DNA from 4 places in the Massilia sp. TSP1-1-2 genome. Region 1 is predicted to be linked to each of the others. Evidence: predicted binding sites of a transcription regulator. Region 1 holds the regulator's gene; each other region holds the start of a gene.
What was found. The regulator FNR, encoded in region 1, switches genes on or off when oxygen is low (the NO sensors DNR and NnrR bind a similar motif). The targets are predictions, from matches to a motif close to TTGATNNNNATCAA.
Positions count from the first base shown of each region.

Region 2: ACP7BV_RS19605 (PHA/PHB synthase family protein) is a predicted target of FNR. The motif match lies at 884-897, and genes of this name have one in related genera.
Region 3: hemN (oxygen-independent coproporphyrinogen III oxidase) is a predicted target of FNR. The motif match lies at 1,503-1,516, and genes of this name have one in related genera.
Region 4: ACP7BV_RS19440 (XrtA system polysaccharide chain length determinant) is a predicted target of FNR. The motif match lies at 1,066-1,079, and genes of this name have one in related genera.

Region 1 is NZ_JAFCTU010000021.1:78,326-80,525, forward strand. Features, by position in the region: gene ccoG (cytochrome c oxidase accessory protein CcoG) at 1-88, shown strand, start outside; gene ACP7BV_RS17910 (FixH family protein) at 103-636, shown strand; gene ACP7BV_RS17915 (hypothetical protein) at 645-866, shown strand; gene fnr (fumarate/nitrate reduction transcriptional regulator Fnr) at 1,025-1,786, opposite strand; gene ACP7BV_RS17925 (DEAD/DEAH box helicase) at 1,811-2,200, opposite strand, start outside.
Region 2 is NZ_JAFCTU010000025.1:61,018-63,217, reverse strand. Features, by position in the region: gene ACP7BV_RS19605 (PHA/PHB synthase family protein) at 1-827, opposite strand, end outside; gene ACP7BV_RS19600 (YsnF/AvaK domain-containing protein) at 972-1,457, shown strand; gene ACP7BV_RS19595 (YsnF/AvaK domain-containing protein) at 1,429-2,200, shown strand, end outside.
Region 3 is NZ_JAFCTU010000017.1:8,845-11,044, forward strand. Features, by position in the region: gene hemN (oxygen-independent coproporphyrinogen III oxidase) at 1-1,360, opposite strand, end outside; gene ACP7BV_RS15710 (nitric-oxide reductase large subunit) at 1,746-2,200, shown strand, end outside.
Region 4 is NZ_JAFCTU010000025.1:25,366-27,565, forward strand. Features, by position in the region: gene ACP7BV_RS19435 (EDSAP-1 family PEP-CTERM protein) at 1-809, shown strand, start outside; gene ACP7BV_RS19440 (XrtA system polysaccharide chain length determinant) at 1,166-2,200, shown strand, end outside.

The sequences.
Region 1 (2,200 bases):
CTCGCATGCGATCATGTTCGAATTGAGCGCGATCGACCAGCCCTCGCTCAAGGTCACCGAAAAAGCCGTATTTATCGTACCGAGATAATGAAGGAGAACCGCATGCAAACTGCTTCCCAACCCAGGCTGCGCACGGCGCCGCCATGGTATGCCCAGCGCTGGCCATGGCTGCTGATGCTCGGGCCGGCCGTGGTCCTGGTGGCCGGCGGCTACACCGGTTACCTGGCCTATACGCGCCAGGACGCGATGGTGGTCGACGACTATTACAAGCAGGGCAAGGCGATCAACCAGGACTTGCGGCGCGACCGCGTGGCCAGCGCCCAGCGCCTGTCGGTGGCGCTGCACTACAACGCCGGCGCGCATGCGATGCAGGGCGAATTGACCAGCTTTGGGCGGCCGGTTACGACCCCGTTCAGGATCGGACTGGCGCATTCGACGTTGCCTGAAAAAGACATTTTGCTCGCCGTGTATCCGGATGCGCAGGGGCGTTTTTCGGCGCCGCTGCCGGCGCTGGAGCAGGCGCGCTGGCAGGTGAATGTGGAAGGGGGCAAGCGCGACTGGCGCCTGGCTGCCGAATGGCAATTTCCGGCCCAGCAGTCGATGACGATCGACGCCGATGCGGCCATTGCGCCATGAGGCAGGGCATGAAGCGCCTGGCGATGGCGGTGCTGTGGCCATCGTTCCTGGCCGCGGCGCTCGCTGAAGGCTTTTTCTTCTCGTGGGTCGAGCCGGAAGCGCTGTCGTCGCTGGCGCCGATGGCGGTCTACAGCATCGGGTTTTTCTTCTTCTGGACGTTTTGCACGCTGGCCGGCTTGCTGACGGGGTATTTGATCGTGGTGCCGGACGATGGAAAGGCGCCGTTTTGAGTCGTTGGGTCCCATGGGGCCCAAGTGACCAACGACGGCTGGCGCGTGAACGCGGGGGCGACGATTGGCGGCAATGGAACGGTTCAACTGAGCCAATGTTCCATGGGTCCGTCGCGTGCGCGACGACGATGTGGGGGGACTGTTACGGGTAGCCTGACTCAGGCCATCGGGCTGCACTGCGCGGTACCGGCGGCCATCGCCTTGAGCATCACCGGGTCGAGCAGCGTCACTTCGCGCTTGTCGACCTTTAACCAGCCCTGCTTTTTGAAGCGCGACAGCAATCGACTGATGCTTTCAATGGTCAAGCCCAGATAATTGCCAATATCTTCACGCGACATGCGCAACTGAAAGCTGGTCGGCGAATACCCGCGCGCCGCGTAGCGCGACGACAAATTGACCAGAAACACCGCAAAACGCTGCTCGGCGCGCATATTGCCCAGCAATAGCATGACGTTTTGTTCACGCGTGATTTCCTGGCTCATGATGCGGTGAAAATGACGCAGCAGCGTCGGCACCTGGCCGAACAAGTCTTCAAGGCGGGTGAACGGAATCTCGCACACTTCGCTATCCTCGAGCGCCACTGCGTCGCAATGGTGGCGGTCGCCGCTGATGGCGTCCATCCCCAGCAATTCGCCGGCCATCTGAAAACCCGTAATCTGTTGTTCTCCGGCCGCATTGACCTGGTAAGTCTTGAAATGGCCGAAGCGAATCGCGTACAAACTGCGAAAAGGCTGATCCATTTGGTACAGGCGCTCGTCGCGCAAAATGCGGCTGCGCTTGCCAATGATCTGGTCCAGCCGACTCAGTTCGCCCTCGTCGAGCCCCATGGGAAGGCATAATTGGTGCATGCTGCATCCTGCGCAGCTTGCTTTCAAGACGTTGATATTTAATACAGCTGCAGGGGGATTCGGTTGATTCATTCAGGCATCATACTTCATCGCAGCTTATCGGGTTTTTAAAAAGCGGACATCCACGTGCAAAACATCGCCCGTCACCTTGGCCTTTTTCGCCTTCTTCGGCTTCTTGACGACCTGGCCTGCCGTATCGGTCAGCGGCACCCGGTGCTCGGGCGAAAAGCCGGGCTCTTCGATGCGTTCCAGGGTTTGCCGCGTGAACATTTCAATGGCGGCGAGCAAGTCCACCTCATCGGCGCATACCAGCGACACCGCCTGGCCCGCATTGCCCGCGCGGCCGGTGCGGCCGGTGCGGTGGATATAGTCTTCGGCCACGGTGGGTAAGTCGAAATTGACCACTTGCGGCAAGTCGTCGATGTCCAGCCCGCGCGCGGCGACGTCGGTTGCCACCAGTATCTTGCACTGGCCCGCCTTGAAACG
Region 2 (2,200 bases), on a different contig from region 1:
ACCAGATAGCGCACCAGGGAATTGTGCGCAGACAAGTCGAGGATGTAGTACTTCATGATCCAGGCTGGCACGATCAGCAAAGGCTCTGCGCGCACGGTGTCGGTGGCGGGCGCATATTGGATCAGCTCGATCAGGCGATTGCGGAACACGACTCGACCGGGCGTGGCCGCAACTTCGATCCCGGGGCGGTAGGCCTCGGACCCGGCTGGTGCAGCGTTGCTGAGCCGGCGCTGGTTGTCTTCGGCCAAGTTGATTGCGCCGCGCACGAAATTGGCGCCCCCTTCGGCCAGCGCCGCGGCCGAGACGTCCGGATTGGTGGCGATGAAATTGACTGGCGAGAACAGGTCAAGCAGCTGGCGGGCCGAGAATGAGACCACTTGTTCGTGATGCCGCGTGACACCGTCGATGCCGGTGGTAGCGTTGTACCACCACTGCTGATTAAGCAGGAAGGCTTGCTGCATCAGGTTGTACGGCCACTGCTGCCATGCGGGACCGCGAAAGCGTCGGTCCTGCGGCAGCGGCTCGATGACCGGCTCAGTGTTGCCCAACGCGGCGCGGGCGGCGTAGCCGAGCCAGCGTAAATCCTTGTTGATCGCCTTTTCGACCAGCAAGCCCCACTTGCCGGGTGACTGTGCCAAGTGCATGCCCCAGTCAAGCCAGGCGAGCGCGAGGCTGGTGGGCGAAATGCCCTGCGTGAACTGGCCCATCATGGCGTGCAGCATGCGGTCAATATTGGTGGGCGGCTCGGGCGGCTCATGGTAGAGCACGGCAAAGTCAGTTCGCTTTTGCAAGTCTTTCCTGCGGTCCTGCCCGACGTGTAGGGACATGGCGCGGCTCCTGCTGTCAGTGAAACGCCAGCTTCTTACGCGTGTCAAATTGGGGCTTGATCGGCGTCAAACGTGTGCCGCTGGTGTGGGGTTTGGCTTACTGTAGATTGCTGGTGTAGCGGCGATTTCAAAGGAGCTTTTTGAATGGCAACGAACCCTCCAACGCAGGCAAACGACGGCACCGTTGCGCAGCCGTTCGTGCTGCCAATTGCGCGCGAAGAAGTACAGGTCTCAGTGCGCCAAATCGACACCGGCCGTGGCGTGCGCATTCACAAGACAGTAAGCGAACAGGATCACCGCATCGACCAGTCCCTGCTGCGCGACGTTGTCAGCGTCAGGCGAGTTCCGGTCGACAAAATAGTGTCCCTCTCTGAAGCGCCAACGGCGCGTCAGGACGGCGACACATGGATTGTGCCCATTCTCGAGGAAGTCCTGGTAGTGGAAAAACGTTTGCGCATCAAGGAAGAGGTTCACATCACGCGCACCGCGCATGCAGAACCTTTTTCCGACACCGTCGTCTTGCGCTCGGAGCATGTCTCCATCGAACGATTCGACGAAGGCCCTGAACCCGAAGTCAATTCTACAAACGGAGGTACACATCATGCAACACACACTGATCGCCGTCTTTGACAACCGCAGCGATGCACAAACGGCGCTGGAAGATCTGGTCGCGTCCGGCTTTTCCCGCAGCGTCGCGCGCCTGTCCGAAGGCGACCCCACCGGCCAGACCAGCCTGGAAAGCGGGTCCGCACATGGCAGCTCCGCCAGCGCCGGCGCGGCGACCAAGGACAACTCCATCGGCGCGAGCATCAAGAATTTTTTTGGCGACATTTTTGGCGCAGACCGCAGCACCGACGCCCAAATGTACTCCGATGCCGTCAACCGTGGCCACTACGTGCTCACGCTGACGGCCGACAGCGAACCTGAAGTTGAGCGCGCGGCCGACATTGTGGAGCGCTACGGCCCGGTTGACATCGACGAGCATGCGCAGCAATGGGGGGCGGGCGCCACCGGCGGCCAGGACAGCATGCGCATGGGCGCCGGCGCCATGCAGCAAGCGTCGGGCATGGCGCAGCAGGCCAGCGCGCAGTCAGGCATGCAGTCGGGAATGCAGTCAGACATGCAGGCAGGCCAGCGGCCGCTGCAGGGTTCCGGCATACAAGGTACGCAATACCAGGATTCCCAGCAGCGCGCCGCCGACACCACTGCCATTCCCGTGATCCAGGAAGAACTCAAGGTGGGCAAGCGCGAGGTGCAGCGTGGCGGTGTGCGCGTCTATCAACGCGTGGTGGAAACGCCAGTGAACGAAACGGTCGGCCTGCGTGAAGAGCATGTCAATGTCGAGCGGCACGCAGTGGACCGTCCGGTCAGTG
Region 3 (2,200 bases), on a different contig from region 1:
GGTTGCGCACCAGCAGGCGCCCGGCCGGCGTGACGGTCAGCGCGGCGTCTTGCACCGTGAGCAGGCCGTCAGCCTCGAACTCGCGCAGGCGCGCCAGTTCCGGGCCAAAGTAGAGAGCAAAGTCGATGCCGTGCGCATGCTCCACCGACCGCACGCTCAGCGCAAAGTCGCACATCAGGCGTCCGATCACGTCGCGCCGGATAACGTCGTCCGGCGTCAGTTCAATCCCGCGCGCCACCGGCAAGTGGCCCGCATCAAGCCCGGCGTAATAGCGCTCCAGCGATTTTTCGTTCTGGCAGTACGACTCGCCCACGGCGCTGATGGCCGACACGCCGCACGAAACCATATCGGTATCGGCGTGCGTCGAGTAACCCTGGAAGTTGCGGTGCAGCTGGCCGCTGCGCTGGGCCACGGCCAGCTCGTCGTCGGGCTTGGCGAAATGGTCCATGCCGATGTAGACGTAGCCGGCTGCGGTGAGGCGCTCGATGCACAGGCCCAGCATGGCCAGCTTGTCATGGTCGGTGGGCAGGTCGGCGTCGACGATCAGGCGCTGCGACTTGAACAGCTGCGGCATGTGCGCGTAATTGTAGATCGAGATGCGGTCCGGGCTGGCCGCCACCACCTTGGTCAGCGTCTCGCCGATGGTCTTCAAGCTTTGCTTGGGCAGGCCGTAAATGAGGTCGATGCTGATCGAGCGAAAACCGGCCGCGCGCGCTGCGCTGATCGCGTCGTGCGTCAGGGCGTCGGGCTGGATGCGGTTGACCGCTTTTTGCACTTCCGGGTCAAAGTCCTGCACGCCCAGACTCACGCGGTTGAAACCCTGGCGCCGCAGCGAGCGAATGCGCTCCGGGTCTACGGTGCGCGGATCGATCTCGATCGAATACTCGCCGCTATCGTCGTCGGCAAAGGTAAAGCAGCTGCGCAGGTGCTCCATGAGCGAGGCCATCTGCGCGTCGGTCAGGTAGGTCGGCGTGCCGCCGCCCAAGTGTAGCTGCTCGACCCGCTGTTCGCTGCCAAGCAAGGCTGCCTGCAGGCTGATTTCGCGCTTCAGGTAATCGAGGTAGATGGCCGCCTTGTCGTGTTCCTTGGTGATGATCTTGTTGCAGGCGCAGTAGTAGCACAGCGACTCGCAAAACGGGATGTGCAGATAGAGCGACAGCGGCAATCGCGCGGCGCCCTGGCCCAGGCCCGCCACCACGGCGGCATACTCGGCATGGCCGTAGCCGGCGCGAAAGCGGTCGGCGGTCGGGTAGGACGTATAGCGCGGACCCTGCTGGCTCATTTTTGCAATCAGCGCGGCGTCGAAATGGACTGCCGACGAGGGCGCGCCCTTCAAGCCTGTCGCATCGTTGTTTCCCATGGTCGTTCTCCTGTTTTCGCCGCAGACAGCGGCGTCAATTGCTTCTATTCGGCAATCATGGTAGTCACGCCTGCGAAGCGCGGCAAGCCGAATCGTGCGCTGCGCAACTATATTTGCACGTGCCACGTGTTCTTCCGGAAATTTGATCTACATCATGGGCAATTCCCGCGCAATGCCGATAAGATCCGCTCTCCTGGCGCTATCTGGCATGCACGTTCTGGCGTGCCAGTGCCGCCAACCCCGACCGCGCACCCCCGCCACCACTACTGCGGAAAAACCTAAACTGGATCAATTTTAGCCCTACATAATCTTTGCACCGAATAAAAGATGCAAATAGAATGCATCTTAGTACTCACTCCATCACTACAACATCAGAAGGAACATCATGCACGCCACGCGCAAACTATGGACATGGCTAGCTGTCATCTGCGTACTTTCATTTGCCGCCCTTGGCTGGGTCGGCCGTGAAATTTACCTTGAGGCGCCGCCCATCCCGATGCAGGTCCGCAGTACCGACGGAACTGTGCTCTTCTCGAAAGATAACGTCCAATACGGCCAGCAGGCATGGCTCATGGCCGGCGGCCAGCAGCTCGGCACCGTCTGGGGCCACGGCAGCTACGTCGCGCCCGACTGGTCGGCCGACTGGCTGCACCGCGAGGCGCTCGCCTTGCAAGACCTGCTCGCCGAACGCACGCTCTCGCGCAAGTACGTTGAGCTCGACGCCGGCGACAAGGGCAAAATCGACGTCATGGTCAAGACCGAACTGCGCACCAACACCTATGACGCGGCAACCGGCACCCTGGCGCTCTCGCCAATTCGGGCCGAAGCCGTGCGCCGCAC
Region 4 (2,200 bases), on a different contig from region 1:
TGCACGCCGACGGCTCCGCTTATGTGCCGGCTGACTTCGACGTGCTCGACGGCGTCAATTCAGCCCATGCGCGCGCCAGCCTGAACGGCGTCACCTCGGTCGCTACGCCGCAGGATTTTTCCATCCTGTCGGGCCTCAATCCCGACGTCGCCCACCAGTTCGTCGGCTTGCCCAATCCACCGCGCGGCGAAAACGACTACACCCCGTTTCCCTCGCCGCCACCGGTGCCGGGCACTTTCGGCTACGCCGACCAGTTCCTGACCGGCAGCGCCATCGCCGTTGGCGGTCGGCCTGCCGGCGCTACCGCGCAAACGCGCGCCGACGCTTCGCTGCAATCGGCAGGCTCCGCTTCGGGCGACTCCGACGTTGGCACCTCGACCACGTTCAGTTTCACCATGGGCGACGCCGACACCATGACGTTCGCCTTTGACGCCACCCCGTTCACCCAGGCCTACACCACCGCCGGCCCCGTCACCAACGCCATCGCACGTTTGTCGTGGAGCTTGAATATTGTCAATCTGACCACAGGCGCGCTGGTACTGTCCTACCAGCCGGGCGCGCTCAATGGCGACGCCAACGTCAGCCGCACCGGCACCTTTGCCGGCCTGTCCACCTACAACCCCGGCAGCGGCTTTTTCACCACCACCACCCCGCTGCTCAACGGCGAGGACACCTATCAGCTGACGGTGCAGCACAACACGCTGGCCAATGCGCTGCAGGGCGCAAGCGTGCCTGAACCTGGCACCTTGGCCATCTTCGGCCTAGGCTTGCTGGGCATGACGGCCTTCAAGCGCCGCCGCAGCGCCTAAGCGCGCAGTGAGCAGTACCCGTCCGCGCTGTGCGTGGACGGGGTATCTGACGACATCGTGGCCCAAGCGGACGTGGCCACGCCAGGGCGTTCGATTCCGTGTTGCGGTTTGGGCCTGCTGGGGATGCGAGCGCCAGATTGCCGCTGGAAGCCCTGATGCCACTGCCAGCCAGTAGGCATTTTCACCCGGCCAGGGCGCGCACTGTCCGGGATTTTTTTCTTGGCGAACGCTGCGCCGTGGTCGAGGAAAAAGCCTTTTGACGGTAATCAACGGCCCCGTGACTAGCAATATTTCCTGGTTTCTACGGCCATATAATCGGATGGGTAGCGAAGTCCCTTCGCGCTTCGAACCGCTGCATGACAAACGGAGAACCGCACGATATGGAGGACCTCATCAGCCAGTTGCTTTCACACGTGCGCGGCATCTGGAAACACCGCTGGTACGCGATCGCCATCATGTGGATGGTTGCCGTGGCCGGCTGGGCAACCGTCTTCACGCTGCCCAACGACTACCAGACCAGCGCGCGCGTGTATGTGGACACGCAAAGCATCCTGAAACCCCTGTTGGCCGGCATGACCAGCATGCCCAATGTCGAAGAACAAGTGTCGATCATGAGCCGTACGCTGCTCAGCCGACCCAATCTTGAGCGCATCATGCGCATGACCGACATGGACGTGCAGGCGACGACGCCGCGCCAAAAGGAGGAGTTGGTCGCCCAGCTCATGGCCAATATCAAGATTACCGGCACTAACACCCACGACATCTACACCATCAGCTACGCCAACAAGAACCCCAAGCTGGTGCGCGACGTGGTGCAGTCGCTGCTGACCATCTTTGTCGAAGGCAGTTTCAAGGGCAAGAAGAACGATTCGCAGCAGGCTGTCCAGTTCATCGACGAACAAATCAACAGCTACGAGCAGCGCCTGGTGGCGGCCGAGAACTCGGTCAAGCAATTCAAGCTGCGCAACGCCGGGCTGTTGCCGCGCCTGGGCGCCGATTACAGCGCCCAGCTCGCTGCAGCTGCCGACGCGCTCGGCACGGCGCGCCTCGAACTGGCCGAGGCCGAACAGACGCGCCAGGCCATCGCTGCCCAGATCCGCGGCGACGCCCCCAAGCGTGGCGGCAAGGTGCGCATCAATAATCCAGAGCTCGACGCCCGCATCGACACGGTCAACAAGAATCTCGACATGCTGCGCCTGCAATACACGGAGCAGCATCCCGACATCGTCGCCGCCCGCCGCCTGCTCGGCCAGCTCGAAGCGCGCAAGGTCGAGGAAAGCCGGCATCCGCTGTCCGACAGCGACCCGGGCCGCAACTACAGTCCCATGCTACAGCAGCTCAAGGTGGCGCTGACCGAGGCCGACGCCCGGATCGCGGCTATCCGCGTGCGG